Regions from separate parts of the Halomonas sp. Ps84H-12 genome, predicted to be linked through region 2. Evidence: predicted binding sites of a transcription regulator. Region 2 holds the regulator's gene; the other holds the start of a gene.
The links. The regulator FliA, encoded in region 2, starts transcription of late flagellar genes. The targets are predictions, from matches to a motif close to CTAAAGTTNNNNNNNNNNCNGCCGATA.
Positions count from the first base shown of each region.

Region 1: a site for FliA is predicted at 2,150-2,176, ahead of fliD (flagellar filament capping protein FliD). Genes of this name have one in related genera too.

Region 1 is NZ_JAMXSJ010000043.1:6,168-13,838, reverse strand. It holds gene NH344_RS16160 (hypothetical protein) at 272-592, opposite strand; gene NH344_RS16155 (UDP-glucose/GDP-mannose dehydrogenase family protein) at 759-2,081, shown strand; gene fliD (flagellar filament capping protein FliD) at 2,259-3,608, shown strand; gene fliD (flagellar filament capping protein FliD) at 3,819-5,222, shown strand; gene NH344_RS16140 (hypothetical protein) at 5,471-5,893, shown strand; gene NH344_RS16135 (hypothetical protein) at 5,913-6,428, shown strand; gene NH344_RS16130 (cell division protein ZipA C-terminal FtsZ-binding domain-containing protein) at 6,654-7,259, opposite strand; gene NH344_RS18395 (flagellin) at 7,492-7,671, shown strand, end outside.
Region 2 is NZ_JAMXSJ010000006.1:92,525-100,195, reverse strand. It holds gene flhB (flagellar biosynthesis protein FlhB) at 1-429, shown strand, start outside; gene flhA (flagellar biosynthesis protein FlhA) at 426-2,507, shown strand; gene flhF (flagellar biosynthesis protein FlhF) at 2,560-4,749, shown strand; gene NH344_RS04715 (hypothetical protein) at 4,746-5,345, shown strand; gene NH344_RS04710 (flagellar protein FlhE) at 5,517-5,867, shown strand; gene NH344_RS04705 (RNA polymerase sigma factor FliA) at 5,894-6,595, shown strand; gene NH344_RS04700 (MotA/TolQ/ExbB proton channel family protein) at 6,635-7,450, shown strand; gene NH344_RS04695 (OmpA family protein) at 7,455-7,671, shown strand, end outside.

The sequences.
Region 1 (7,671 bases), on a different contig from region 2:
ATTACGCAAAACAAAACAAAGCCTGCTAGGCTGGAAGGGTCAGCTCAAGGGTGAGCAGCCATTTGATTTCTCGAAAACGCAACAAGCAAAACAAGCAAGGAGTGCCATTATGCGTAATATTATCTATATCGTGGGTTTGATCGTGGTAGTGCTGTTTATTCTTTCCATGCTGGGCCTACGCTAAGCGCTACGCTGCTGTACCACTCACTCTATCCCCCTGGCCTGTGCTGCCAAGCGCCCGCTCCTGTCTAGCGGGCGCTTGGCTAACGCGTTAGGCGCAGTCTGCGGCTCCCTGCCCAAACATATCAAACATCAGCTCGCGGCCCATGGCTGTTAACACAAAACGGCCATAGTCATTAAAAGTGGCGGCATCACTCTCTTCCAACACTTGCTGGCAAAGCGCCCAACGGGGGTGCTGATGGCTCAGAGAGATCAACTCCTGGTGCGATAAACCACGCTGTATCAGGGTGATGGTTTCAAGCACATGGCCGCTCTCATAAAGCAGTTCCGCTACGCTAGAAAGGCAGTGGCGCAAGCTGCGCTGTACGTGGAAGGAAGCAGTGGTCGCGGGGGATAATGCTTCAGCGGGCATGGTAGGTTGCTCCTGCAATCGCAGCAAAATGGGTGTGCTGCAGTGCATTATAAAGCAGTAGGAGTGTTAGACCAAGGTCTATGTATTGGGCTGAGTTTTGCGTGTCATCTGAATTGCAAAAAAGGTGTGGTAGGCTTGCGGCACTCCTTTTTAGAGCTGGTTGATTATGCAAATTAGCGTTTTTGGTACCGGATATGTAGGGCTCGTGGCAGGTGCGTGTTTGGCGGATGTGGGTCATCAGGTCATCTGCATGGATATTGATGCTAACCGCATCGCACAGCTTAGCCGTGGTGAGATCCCTATTTTCGAGCCAGGCCTGAGCCAGCTGGTAGCGCATAACGTTGCCGCTGGGCGTTTGCGATTTACCACAGATACCGCGCAGGCGGTAACCGAAAGCGACACGCTGTTTATCGCGGTGGGCACCCCGCCAGACGAAGATGGCAGCGCTGATCTGCAGTACGTATTAAGCGTCGCGGAAAGTATCGGCCAGCACATGCAGGGCTATAAGCTGGTGGTGGATAAATCGACGGTGCCGGTAGGCACGGCCGAGCGTGTGAGCGACACCATCAGCCGCGTGCTACAGCAGCGTAAGGTTGAACACCCTTTTGATGTGTGCTCCAACCCTGAGTTTATGAAAGAAGGCGCTGCCATTGATGACTTCACCCGCGGCGCTCGCATTATCGTAGGCACCGAGAGCGAGCGGGTAAAAGAGCGTATGAAAGCCTGCTACGCGCCCTATAACCGCAACCACGACAAGCTCATGTTTATGAGCGTGCGAGCGGCAGAGCTGACGAAATATGCCGCCAACGCCATGTTGGCGACCAAAATTAGCTTCATGAACGAGATGGCGAATTTAGCGGAGCGCTTAGAGGTTGATATTGAAGATGTGCGCCGGGGTATCGGAAGTGACCCGCGTATTGGCTACCATTTTATTTACCCTGGTTGTGGTTATGGCGGCTCCTGTTTCCCCAAAGACGTACACGCCCTTGAGCAAGCCGCTTTGCAATTAGGTTACACGCCGGAATTATTAAAAGCCGTAGAAGCCGTTAATCAGCGCCAAAAACAAACGCTTTACACAAAACTGCAAGAGAGCCTCGGTAACTTAGAGGGGAAAGTGATTGCTATTTGGGGGCTAGCATTTAAGCCCGGCACCGATGATATGCGCGAAGCGCCCAGCCGAGCACTGATGGAAGCCCTGTGGGCAGCAGGCGCAAAGGTGCAAGCGTTCGACCCGGAAGCGATGGGAGAGTGCCGAAGGCTTTATGGCGAGCGTGACGACCTGATGCTCGCAGGCGATCGCATACAGGCAGTAAAAGGTGCAGATGCACTGGTCATCTGTACAGAGTGGAAAGAGTTTCGCACCGTTGACTTCACTTGGTTAGCCAGCCAGCTAAACAATAAATTAGTGGTAGATGGGCGTAATTTATACGCGCCCAGCGCGTTGAGTGAGGCGGGTGTTTGCTATGTGGGTGTCGGTAGAAAGTCTTAATAAACAGAAGTTTATAGCTTTGGTTTGCTGTTTCTGGTAAATGAGTAAGCCCAAGGCTAATAAATTTGTTAAAGTTAATAGGCTCAATGCCGAATAAATAACTAATTAGCTAACTTGAATAATGGCTGCCGCAAAATCGGTAAGACGGCCGCACAACGCGAAAAAGGGACGGTACGCATGGCTTCCATTTCATCACTTGGTATCGGTTCAGGGCTGGACCTCAACGGCTTGCTAGATCAGTTGCAAGAAGCTGAGCGTGGCAAACTTGCGCCCATCGAGCAGCAACTGGAAACCCAGCAAACCAAAATCTCTGCCTATGGGCAGCTACAAACGGCCCTTTCTGCCTTTCAGGACGCAGCGGATGCTCTCAACGACAGCACACTGTATGAGAGCCTCTCGACCAACGTTAGCGGTGAAGCATTCACTGCCACGGCAGATGGCGAAGCGCAGCCCGGTAGCTATAACGTATCCGTCACTCAGTTAGCCACATCGGGCACCCTGGCAACCGCAGGCGTGCCGGATTCAACTACTGCCCTGACCACAGAAGCGACCACGCTGACCCTCAATTTTGCAGGCGCTGAGCAAGCTGACGTTGAGGTAGACATTGCTGCCAACAGCACGCTTGAAGAAGTACGCGATGCCATTAACGCGAAAGAAGATAGTGGTGTCTCTGCCTCTATTATCTTTGATGGTGAAAATTACCGGCTAGCGCTCAATTCCACGCAAACCGGTGAAGACGCGTCTATTTCAGGCATAACGCTAGGGGCGGAATTTGGCGGGCAGTTGGAATCAGAGTTTACGCAAGCAGGCCAAGATGCGAAATTGAATGTTAACGGTGTGGCCATCACTAGCCCTACCAACCAAGTAGAAGGTGCCATTCAAGGAGTCACACTGAACCTTCAGGAAGAGGGAGATAGCACCGTTTCAGTAGAGCAAAACACCCTAGCAGTGCGCGAAGCGATTACTGGCTTTGTAGATGCCTACAACGACCTAAAAGGCACCATTGGCGAACTCACCAGCTTTAATGCGGAAACCGGTGCCGCCGGTGAGCTGCTGGGTGACAGTGCGGTACGCACGGTGGAGTCTCGTTTACGCAGCGTGTTGGGTGGAGGTATCGAAGGCCAGTTCTCCATGCTGACGGATATCGGCATTTCACTACAGCGCGATGGCACGCTCGAAGTTGATAGCGGCAAGCTAGATGATGCCATTGCCAATAATCAGGATGCGCTCTCTGCCTTTTTTGCAGGTGCTGCCGATAACGAAGGCATGGCAGGCCAAGTGAACCAAACCATCGAGCAGTTGCTAGGCACTAATGGTACGGTATCCGGCGCGATTTCTGGTGCTGAAAACCGCGTTGAGTCGCTGGGCGAGCGTTACACGCGCATGGAGCAATCCATCGAGCAGACCATTTCTCGCTACCGCACTCAGTTTGGCCAGTTGGATAGCATGATTGCCCAAATGAACCAAACCAGCAGCTACCTCACCCAGCAGTTTGATGCGTTAGGTGCACAGCTAGGCCGAAAATAATACCAACTTTGTTTAGCTATCTCCAAAGCGCCTGCGCTAAGCAGGCGTTTTTATTGGGGTAATGGGGTATTCGGAGTTAGGTGATAAAAAAGACCTAAAGTTAGCCGTTGTTCCGTCGATAAGAATGCTATTAAATCCAGTCGAAACGCCACTGTTGGCGCACTGTATCAATGACTGTGGGTTTAGCCTTTTGCATCGAGGAACATCTGCATGGCGACAATAACCTCTCTAGGCGTCGGCTCTGGCCTGGATCTCACCGGCTTGTTGGATCAGCTTCAAGAAGCGGAGCGGGGCAAACTCGCGCCGATTACCCGCCAAAAAGAGCAACAGCAGGATAAGATTTCTGCCTACGGCCAGCTGCAAACATCGCTAAACAGCTTTCAAGATGCTGTAGCGAAACTCAACGACCCTAAGCTCTACCAAAGCCTTTCCGCCAACGTGCGGGGCGATGCCATTAAAGCCACCACCACCGCCAGCGCGCTGCCCGGCAGCTACCGGGTAGAGGTGTCGCAGTTGGCCACCTCTGGCACCTTGGCATCTAACCGCATCACGGGTGAAAAAAACGCCGCGCTAGACCTGCAAGGGGCCACGGCCATACGGCTCAATTTTGGCGGCGCGGATTCGGTCGATATTGCCATTGCCCCCAACAGCAGCCTGGAAGCCATTCGTAACGCCATTAACGCCCACAAGGATGCCGGTGTTAACGCCACCATCATCAACGATGGGGAAGGCTACCGCCTGGCGCTCAGCTCCAAGGCTACAGGTGCGGATGCTTCGATTGAAGGCTTCAGCTTTGTAGATACCAGCCAGGCCCCCGCGGCAACAGTAGCAGGGCCGTTTAGTGAAGATGCCGCCACCAAGCGTTCTGGCGAAAATGCCGCGCTCACGGTCAATGGCATTGCCATCAGCAGTGCCAAAAACCAGATCGAAGGCGCTATTCAAGGGGTTACGCTCAACCTGGCCGAGTTGAGTATTGCCGAAGGTGAAACGGCCACCAGTACCATTAGCGTCGAGCGCGACACCCTCAAGCAGCGCGAAGCCATCAACGACTTCGTGAAAGCGTTCAACGACCTGAAAGGCACCATTGCCAAACTCACCAGCTTTACCGGCGACAGCGAAACCGCAGGCGAGCTGGTCGGCGACAGCACCGTGCGCACCATTGAAAGCCGCTTACGCAACGTGTTGACCGGTGGCGTGGAAGGTGGCGAGCTAGGCACCCTGAACCAGTTAGGCATTACCCTGCAGCGCGACGGTAAGCTGGCAGTGGATGACGACAAGCTATCCGACCTGGTAGCCAATAACCCCCAGGCGCTGAGCGACTTCTTCGCGGGTGATAAAAAAGAGAACGGCCTGGCTGGCAAGCTGTCCACGACAATCGACCAAATGCTCAGCAACAATGGTGTGGTCAAGCTGGCCATTAGTGGCGCAGAAAACCGTATTAAAAGCCTGGGCGAGCGCTTCGAGCGCATGGAAAAATCCATTGAAGGCACCATTGCCCGCTACCGCACCCAGTTCAGCCAGCTAGATGGCATGATTGCTCAAATGAACAGCATGAGCTCCTACCTAACCCAGCAGTTTGAAGCGCTAGATGCTCAGCTAGGCCGTAAAAAGTAGCCAACGTCACGGTAGCCAATAACGCCAAAAGCGGCCTCAACGGGCGATAAAGTGAACCGCTCAGAAAGAGGCCGCTTGGCGAAATAAAATACCTACCTTGTGAAATAAGTAGAAAATCTGCACAGCTATCAAACGCTAACAAGGTAATCTGTGTTTAGGTGGCACCGCCGACAATACTGTTGTGCACGACTTCTCACCAATTCAAGAACGCTCTTTGGTAAGGTGTATGTACCAATAGAGGAGCCATCATGAGCGATCAAGATGACCGTCACCGCGCTGACCATGACAGCCCATGGAAAATGGCGTTAGAGGCATATTTTAAAGAATTTCTAGAATTGCTGTTTCCGACGATAAACCAGCACGTTGATTGGTCAAAAGGCTACAGCTTCCTTGATAAAGAATTGCAACAGATTACGGTTGGTGCCGAAAGCGGCCGACGTTACGCCGACAAACTGATCAAAGTCTATGCCAAAGACGGTAGCGAGACCTGGGTGCTGATTCACGTTGAAGTGCAGGGTGAGCCCGAAGTTGAATTTTCCGAGCGGATGTTTACCTATCAGTATCGCTTGCGGGATCGCTACGGAATGGAGGTGGTCAGTCTTGCGGTACTGGCAGATACCCGTAAAAGCTTCCGCCCCACAACGTTTCATTACGAGCGCTGGGGGGTGTGAACTGACCTTTACCTTTCCTATGGCTAAACTAATAGATTGGGAAGGCCGCTGGGCAGAGCTAGAAACCAGCGACAACGTTTTTGCGCTGGTAGTGATGGCTCAGATCCAGGCTAAACGTGTGAAAAATAGCGCGACGCGAAAAGACACCAAAGTAGCCCTCATTAGGCTTTTATATGAGCGTGGCTACAACCGCGAACAAATTTTACGGCTATTTAACATTATTGACTGGATGATCCAGTTACCAAAACGCCTAGACCCTGATTTTGCGCAAGCGGTTTATGCGATACAGGAGGAAAAACACATGCCTTACGTGAACACCATTGAGCGCTTAGGTATTGAAAAAGGCCGCCAGGAAGGCCGCCAAGAAGGCCGGCAAGAAGGTCGTCAGGAAGCCGAACAGCGGGCATTAGAGGGCAAGCGTAACGCAGCGCGCAAGTTGATTGCTTTAACAGAAATGAGCGACCAGCTCATTGCCGAGATTGAAGAACTCCCCTTGGAAGAAGTAGCGAAACTCCGCGCCGAAACCAAGCACTGAATTCACTACAAGTCCTATCCTGACAAACCCCTTGGGGCACTCATAAGGCTGCCCTCACAGAGTCTCAGTCAAAAGTGGAAGCCAGTCAAAAGTAGAAGCCAGCTAAATAGAGAGAGTCAGTCTAAAGTGGGAGGCCGCTTCAGCGGGCGACGGGTTTTAGCACCATTCTTAATATGCCCCATGCGATTGCAGGGCACAACAACAAAGCAACCTAACCCCTTACAACTACTCCCCCTCTCGGTACATGGCCGCCAAACTCTCTTCTGTGATGGGCTTACGCTGAGCATCCAAAATTTTCCCACCCAGCGCCGCTACCTCGTGGGTGAAGGTGATTAAATCTTCCGGGTTGCGCGACACCTTCCGCGTGTTCAAAAAGCGGATCAAGATCGACACCCCCTGCACCGGCGTATGCTCCCTCTCTTTATGCTCTTTATGTAGCGGCGGCAGTTTACCGGGCGAGGTAGCGCTAGCCAGCATAATCGGGTAGCCCTGCGGCCCTGGCGGAAGGTGGAAGGCGCCTAGCTCCGCCTCGTAAAAGGCGTTTTTCTCGGTGAGCATCTCCCCCAGCGCTTGGTTAATGGCTTGGCTGGGCGCATCAAACATCACAAACAAACACTGCTGGGTTGGCCTTTTGCTTTGCTTGCTAGAGGTTTTAGGTTGGCTTTTGTAGCTGGGAGTATCCGCCTGCTCTGCTAGGGGAGTGGAGGCTTGCGTGGAGGAAAGCTCAGCCTTACTTGGTGCAATCACCACCTTGTAAAACAGCACAACGCTTATTAGCCCTAGCACAACAGCGATGCCAGCCAGTAGCAAAGGTAGGTAGGTGGTTGACATGGGTATTTCCTATCGAATATGCAAGTGGAGATACAATACGCGTTCGCGCACAAAAATACAGCGCCTCACCCGAATGGCTTAGCTCTGCCTGTGGTTCTGCTCACTAAAAGTTACATAAATTTTTACTATCCACCCTAAAGATTCTCTTCACCAGGTCGTTAATCTATACAACGGCACACAACGTGGCCGAAAAGCGGGCCTGACGGCCAGTTCACACGCAAGGAGTATCACCATGTCCGTGATCAATACCAACATCACCTCGATGATCGGTCAGCAAAACTTGAATAAGTCGCAGAATGCTCTGACCACTTCTATGGAACGTCTGTCTTCCGGCCTGCGTATCAACAGTGCCAAAGATGATGCAGCGGGTCAGGCGATCGCCAACCGTATGACTTCCCAGATTACGGGTCTC
Region 2 (7,671 bases):
CAGCAGCAGCAGGCCATGGCCCGCGGGCGCATGATGAGCAAAGTACCTGAAGCTGATGTCATTATTACCAACCCAACCCACTATGCAGTGGCGCTGGTTTACCAGGAGGGGCGTATGGGGGCTCCTCGGTTGGTGGCCAAAGGGGCCGATGCTGTTGCCGCTCGAATCCGTGAGATTGGCGAGGAAGCAGGTGTTCCGCGCTTGGAGGCAGCACCTCTGGCGCGCGCCCTGTATCATCATGTCGACTTAGAAGCTGAAGTGCCCGCCGAACTGTACACTGCCGTGGCCGAAGTGATGGCCTGGGCCTACCGCCTGAAACATGTTGCACAACAAGGAGGCGAGGTGCCCCCCACACCCGATAATTTACCGGTACCCCCGGAAATGGATAGTCCCGGCCGTCGTGCCGATGGCAATGAGGCGCAACCATGAAAGGCTTAAGCCAGTTGATCAATCAGCGTAACTGGATGAACGATGTGAGCATGAAGCTGCTCGCCGGTCCGCTGCTGATTTTAATGATTCTGGGCATGATGATTCTGCCCCTTCCGCCGTTCGCGCTGGATCTGCTGTTCACTTTCAATATTGCGCTATCGATTATGGTGTTGTTGGTCAGCATGTTCGCCGAGAAGCCGCTGGACTTTGCCGCGTTTCCGGCCGTGCTGCTGTTTACCACGTTGCTGCGTCTTTCGCTGAACGTCGCCTCGACCCGTGTGGTATTGATGGAAGGCCACGAAGGCGGCGATGCGGCGGGCAAGGTCATTGAGGCCTTCGGCACCTTCCTGGTAGGCGGTAATTTCGCGGTAGGCTTGGTCGTGTTCCTCATCCTGGTGATTATCAACTTTATGGTAATCACCAAGGGGGCTGGGCGTATTGCCGAGGTAGGGGCCCGCTTCGTGCTTGACGCTATGCCCGGCAAGCAGATGGCGATTGATGCCGACCTGAACGCTGGCCTGATTGGTGAGGACGAAGCGAAAAAGCGCCGTGCCGAGGTTGCCCAGGAAGCGGATTTTTATGGCTCAATGGACGGTGCCAGTAAATTCGTCCGCGGTGATGCCGTGGCAGGCCTGGTTATCATGGTGGTTAATATTATCGGCGGCCTACTGATTGGTATGATGCAACACGACCTGGGGTTTGCCGATGCCGCCCGCACGTATACGCTGCTAACGATTGGTGATGGCCTCGTCGCCCAGATTCCAGCGCTGGTGATCTCCACGGCGGCGGGCGTGACCGTGTCACGGGTAAATACCGAGCAGGACGTTGGTCAGCAGATGATCAGCCAGCTGTTTGTAAACCCCCAGGTGATGATTCTGGCAGCCATGGTAATGGGCCTGCTAGGCCTTGTTCCCGGTATGCCCAACCTCGTTTTCCTTATTTTCACGGCGCTGCTGGGCGGCCTAGCCTGGTATCTAATGCGTAGAAAAGAGCAGACCTTGGTTAAGGAAGAGATCTCTGCAGCACCACCGCCCATCCAGGAAACACCTGAAGCCAGCTGGGAAGATGTTCAGCTGGTAGACATGCTTGGTTTAGAGGTGGGGCATCGCTTGATCCCCTTGGTGGATTCCCGGCAGAAGGGTGAACTGCTGGACCGTATTAAAAGCGTACGCAAGAAGTTTGCCCAGGAAGTGGGCTTCCTGCCGCCCGTGGTGCACATTCGCGATAACTTAGAACTACCACCCAATACCTATGTGCTCTCCATGAAGGGAGCGGAAATTGGCCGCGCTGAGGCGCAGGCCGGTAAATGGCTAGCCATTGATCCTGGTCAGGTCTCGGGGGAGCTTCAGGGTACACCGACCCAAGACCCTGCCTTTGGCTTGCCAGCAGTATGGATTGACGCTAACCAACGGGAGCATGCTCAGGTATACGGGTACACGGTCGTGGATGCCAGTACGGTCATCGCCACGCACCTTAACCATCTGCTGCACCGCCACTCGCCTGAACTGCTGGGCCGCCAGGAGGTTCAAAAGCTGCTGGACAAGTTGGGCGAAGATCAAAAATCGCTGGTCGAAGAAGTAGTGCCGAAGTCCATCTCCCTCACCGTGCTGCAGCGCATTTTGCAGAACCTACTGGATGAGGATGTCTCGATTCGTGATATGCGTACCGTGCTGGACACCTTGGCAGAGCATGCGGGTCAGCAGAAAGATCCCAACGAGCTAACGGCTCTGGTGCGTATTGCGCTGGGCAGGGCCATTACCCAGCAGTGGTTCGCGGGCCAAGATACGCTGCATGTGATGGGGCTGGATGCGCAGTTAGAGCAAGTCTTGTTGCAAGCAATGAACGGCAATGGTGCGATGGAGCCAGGGCTGGCGGATACCTTGATGAATCAAGCGCAGCAAGCGTTAGAGAAACATGAAGGCAGTGGTGAAGCGCCTGTGCTGGTGGTTCAGCACTCGCTACGGGCCGTGTTGTCGCGCTTCCTGCGCCGCCGCATGCGCCACTTAGTGGTGATGTCTCAAGCGGAAATTCCCGACGACCGCACCCTGCGCGTTACCACGCTGGTGGGTGGTCGCTAATGGCCACACTTCGAGCGGTAATAGCCTTTTACGTTTTGGCAACAGGTGAAACATGAGCGTTAGACGTTTTGTCGGAGCAAATAGCCGCGACGTAATGCGCCAAGTGCGCGAAGTGTTAGGTGATGATGCACTTATTGTCGCCAACCGTCGCACCGAAGGCGGCGTTGAAATTCTCGCCATGGCGGATGACGCCGTTGACCAGTTCGACCCGTCGCCGACGACGCCAGCGGAGGAGCCGAAGGCTAGCCCCGCGCCAGCGCCTGTCTTTTTACTGCCAAAGCAACCAGACCCCCTAGAGGCGATGAGTGAGCGTCTGCTTCGGGAAATGCAAGATATGCGCGAACTACTGGCCCGCCGCCAGCCGTTGCCAACGACTCAAAGCGGTGCAGACACCGCCTACGAGCACCTACGGCAGTTGATGGCCCGGGTTGGCTTCAGTACAGAGCTGAGCGAAGAGGTGCTGGAAGCATTGCCAGATGAGTTGAGCGCGCTCGAGGCTACTAACGACGCGCCGCTTAACTGGCTGCGTGAGCAGTTAATGGCACGGCTTAACGTGCTGCAGCACGAAGAGAGCTTCTTTGATCAAACGGGCATCGTCGCATTGGTTGGCCCCACTGGGGTGGGTAAAACGACCACTACTGCGAAGCTTGCGGCACGCTTTGTGATGCGCCACGGCACTCGCCCAGTGGCGCTAGTGACCACCGATAGCTTCCGTATCGGCGCTCATGAGCAGCTGCGCATTTATGCACGGCTCTTGGATACGCCCATGTATGCCCTAGACGCTGAACAGCCGATTGATGAATTGGTTGGTCGGCTACAAGGTAAGCAGTGGGTGATTATTGATACCGTGGGGATGAGCCAGCGGGATCAGCGGGTGATTGAACAGATCGCCCATTTACAGGGTGGGAAGTCCACCGTGCGTCTGGTGCTGTTGCTCAACGCCGCCAGTCAGCCGGAAACGCTAGAAGAAGTCGTATTGCGCTACCGCCAAGCGGCGAGAGCTGCAGGTGCCGAGTTAGACGACTGTATCATCACGAAGCAAGACGAAGCTGGGCGGCTTGCGCCGGTATTAGACATCGTCATGCGCCACGGTATGAGGGTGCTGTTTGGCTCCTATGGCCAGCAGGTGCCAGAAGATATGGTGGTCGCGACACCACCCGCACTGATTGATCAAGCACTGTCGGCCAACGTTTCGAGTAGCGCGCGTGCTGAAACAGCCCCACTCAGCTTGCCACGCTGGTCGCGGGATGTGTTAGGGCAGGGGCGCAGGCTCTCCTCGGTGTTAACCCGCTTGCGTCAGCGTGTCGTCGATTTTCACCGCTTGGAAGCCGCCTGGGACATCGCAGCGCTGCCGGGGGTGATACAAGACCAGCGCCTAGATGAGCTGTTAGCCGGAGCCTCCACCACTCGTGACGCGTTAGGGGTGGTTTGGTCGCCCCGCCGCAACGAGCGAGGTTGTGACTGGTCGATGCCAGATGTTGCCTTGAATGAGCAAGGTGCTTGGCTGGCACTGACTCGCCTTCAGCACCGTCAGCTAGCGGGCTGGCAGCCACGTTTGGTGCGTTGTGCAGGAGATGTTGCGGTTCATCTGCTGCCTACCCTGCCAGACGCTGAGGCGCTGGCTTGGCTAAACGCTCAGCATCTGACGTGGGTCAGCATGGTGCCCGCGAGCCAGCGGGTATACTGCCAGGGCGAGCGCTATACCCTGCGTTCCCTGTTCCAAGAAAGCACCTTAACCCATAGCGTGGGCATCCGTTTCCGCGGGCAAAGCATGCAGCTTTCCAGCGCCTATGTTGAAGCGCAGGACGTATCAGGTAACCCCGTATTGGCGTGGGTCGGTGAGGTAAGCGACCCTGAAAGCACTAAGCGAATCGTGCGCCGCTACTGGCTAACGCCTGCACGTTTGGGCAGCGATGTGTTAACGCTTTTAATCACTCAACTGCAGAGTGACGGACTGGCATCGCTCACCAAGCGTGCTTGGCAGCAGCTTAAAGAGGCCGATGGGGGTGATGTCAGCAGCGAGCTGCGCCTGCTGATGGCCAGCGGCGCGGCTGCAGTAGCTGGCCATCTAGATATCGTTGACGATGAGGACGCTCAGGCCCTGCGAGCCGATTTGCTGCGCTTGTTAGGAACCCAGCGCAAGCGGCGTGATACGGCACTGCTTGATGCATTAGTACACGTTCTGATGGCGCGCGATGCCATTCGTCAGCTAGGTAGCGTCAGTCGTGAGGGCGTGGTATGAGTGGCCAGGATCAGGCGGCTGGCCTGCGCAAATGGGCCGATTTACAGCGCCAGCAGCGCGGTGCTGATGAAGTCGGCCATAACATGGAAAGTGACGAGGCAGTGCCTGCCGCACCCGTTAACGAAGAGAAAGCCGCCGCGTATACCCAGGAGGCCATGGCACCGACGGTAGCTGCTGCTGCCGAGCCTGCCACCGTGGCGCCTCCAAGACCGAAAAAAACGTTAGTGGTAGTAGGCTTACCTCATGCTGGCGCAGCGCAGGTGGACAAAGTGCGAGGTCGGCTGGGGCAATGGTCGGCCCTTGGGAGGCAATGGGCAGGTGACCCACAGGATTGGGATATTCATATTGTCATGCCTGACAGCGCCTCGCTGACTGACTTAGCCGAGCGTTACACTCGCTGGGCGCTATGGGTAAACAGTGATGCTGACGCCTTTGCCACCATGTACCGAGTGTTGCGCCAATTACGCGAGCATGGTGGTCCGCAGCGTCTTCTAGCCCTTCATGAACCCCACCTGCCGCGCCGGGGGTTGCTGGATAATTTGGGCAATGCTTCCGCTCGTTATTTAGATATTGAGCTTCTGCTGCTGGCGCGCTAGCGGCGGGCCAGGGTGCATGTGTCGCTCAAGGGGAGAGTTATGCAGAGTTTGGCGAGTTGGGTAAGTAACGCTAAGCAGATGGCTATTGAGGCGTTGATAAAACCTGCAAAGTTGTTAACAGTAAGAAAAATGGGCTGTTTAGGGCTAGTAGCAGGGTTATGGTTTTTCGCGTTGAATACGCAGGCCGCAACCGGCAGTTGGAGCAGCCAAGTGCCTAGTGTGATGGTAGCAATGAGCGACCGTACCAGCAGCAGTCAGGCGATAACCCCGCCAGCGGGCGTCTCGCTGCGTAATGCTGTGCTGTCGCGAATTCAATGGCGCTTTGAGTCACCGCCGGGAACGCCTGTGCACGCTTGGCTATGTCATCCTGAACGCTGTGTTGCACTATCAGGCATGCGCGGTAGCACGACCGCTCTATCGGGAATGTTGGCGAGCGCACCGCTGTACTTTCGGTTTACGCTGCAGCCAGGGCAACGCCCTGTGCGAGTACAGGGGTTACAAGTGATCGTGAACTATCAGTAAAGGTTGTTAAGCCGCGAGGCACGAGGATGTATACAGCACAAGGCAGGATCAAACAGAGTGAGCTGTTAACTCAATACATGCCACTGGTGAGACGTCAGGCCTTAACGCTGCAGGTAAGGTTGCCCGCGAGTATTGAGCTGGATGATCTGATCCAGGCGGGTATGGTGGGCTTGTTAGAGGCATTAGGGCGCTTTGATGCTGCCCAAGGAGCAACATTTGCTACCTTTGCAAGCCAGCGCATCCGTGGCGCGATGATGGACGAGCTGCGCACTCGTGACTGGCTGCCCCGCAGCGTACGCCGCTCGGCACGGGCGGTAGATGATGCTGTGCGTCGTTTAGAGCAGCAGCTGGGGCGCCCCCCGGAAGAGGGGGAGATTGCCCGTGAACTGGAGATGCCGCTAAGTGATTACCAGCAACTGCTCAACGATACCAATAGCGGGAAATTATTGCCGTTCGAAGAGCTCATTGCGGATGGCGGCGAGCCTGCGGGGGACGACACTCACCGACAGCCGTTTGAACAATTATTGGATGAACAGCAGCGGCAAACGCTGATCGACGCCATTGAAGCACTGCCCGAGCGCGAGAAGCTGCTAATGGCGCTGTATTACCAAGAAGAGATGAATCTAAAAGAAGTGGGCGCTGTGCTCGGTGTCACCGAATCACGGGTTTCACAGCTTCACAGCCAGGCGGTGAGTCGGCTGCGTGCTCGCCTACATGAGACTAATTAATCCTCTCACTCACTAACCATAACCGGCGAGGAGCCGTTGATGAATCCATCTACGCTGATCGGTATATTTGCCAGCATGCTGTTGTTGGTAAGCGTTTTATTTTTTACCGCAGAGTCTCCCGAGAGCTTTATTAACTTACCGGGGCTTGCCATTGTGGTCACTGGCACGCTGGCGGCCACGTTTATCAGCTATCCGCTGAAAGAAGTGCTGCGTGTGGTGCGTCTGGTTGGTTTAGTTTTCCGCCGTGAAAACACCTATGTGCGAGATGACATCAATGAGTTGGTTTCCATGTCGCGCCTTTGGTTTAAGGGGGATGTTAGAGCGGTTGAGAAAGAACTGGAACATACCCGTAATCCGTTTTTGCGCACCGGTATTCAACTGGTCATTGCGAATACAAAAGAGGATGAAATCTTCGACATGCTGCGCTGGCGTATTGCGCGGCTGAAAGCCCGCGAGCATGCTGAAGCCCAAATTTTCCGCACCATGGCCACCTATGCACCGGCCTTTGGCATGATTGGTACTTTGGTAGGCTTGGTCAACATGCTCGAAGTGATGGATGCGGGTGACCTGGAAGTAATTGGGCCCCGGATGGCAGTGGCGCTGTTGACTACTTTCTATGGCATCCTGTTGGCCAATTTGGTGTTTAAACCGATTGCCGTGAAGCTAGAGCGGCGTACGGAAGAGCGCCTTATCACTATGAACATGGTGCTGGAAGGCATTTCGCTAATTACCAAGCGCCGTCTGCCATCGTTTATTGAAGAGACGCTTAACTCCTTCGTAGCGAATTACCACGACGAAATTCGTGACTCGAACGTTAAGCCTCGGCCCGATATGGGTTCCGCATTAAAAGGGTAGCGCCATGCTCGACCGCGACTCACGGCATGCTTTGGAGCTTCCCGCCGAAGTGGGGGAGAGTGACGAGAGCTGGCTGACCAGTTACCTGGATGTATTGACGCTGCTGATTACCCTGTTTGTACTGCTGTTGGCGCTTACGCCATCCGGCGGTGGCGAAGGGAGTGAAAGCAGTATCATGGATCCCTCGAATGCCGTTACGTCACTGCCATTGGCTAGCCTAG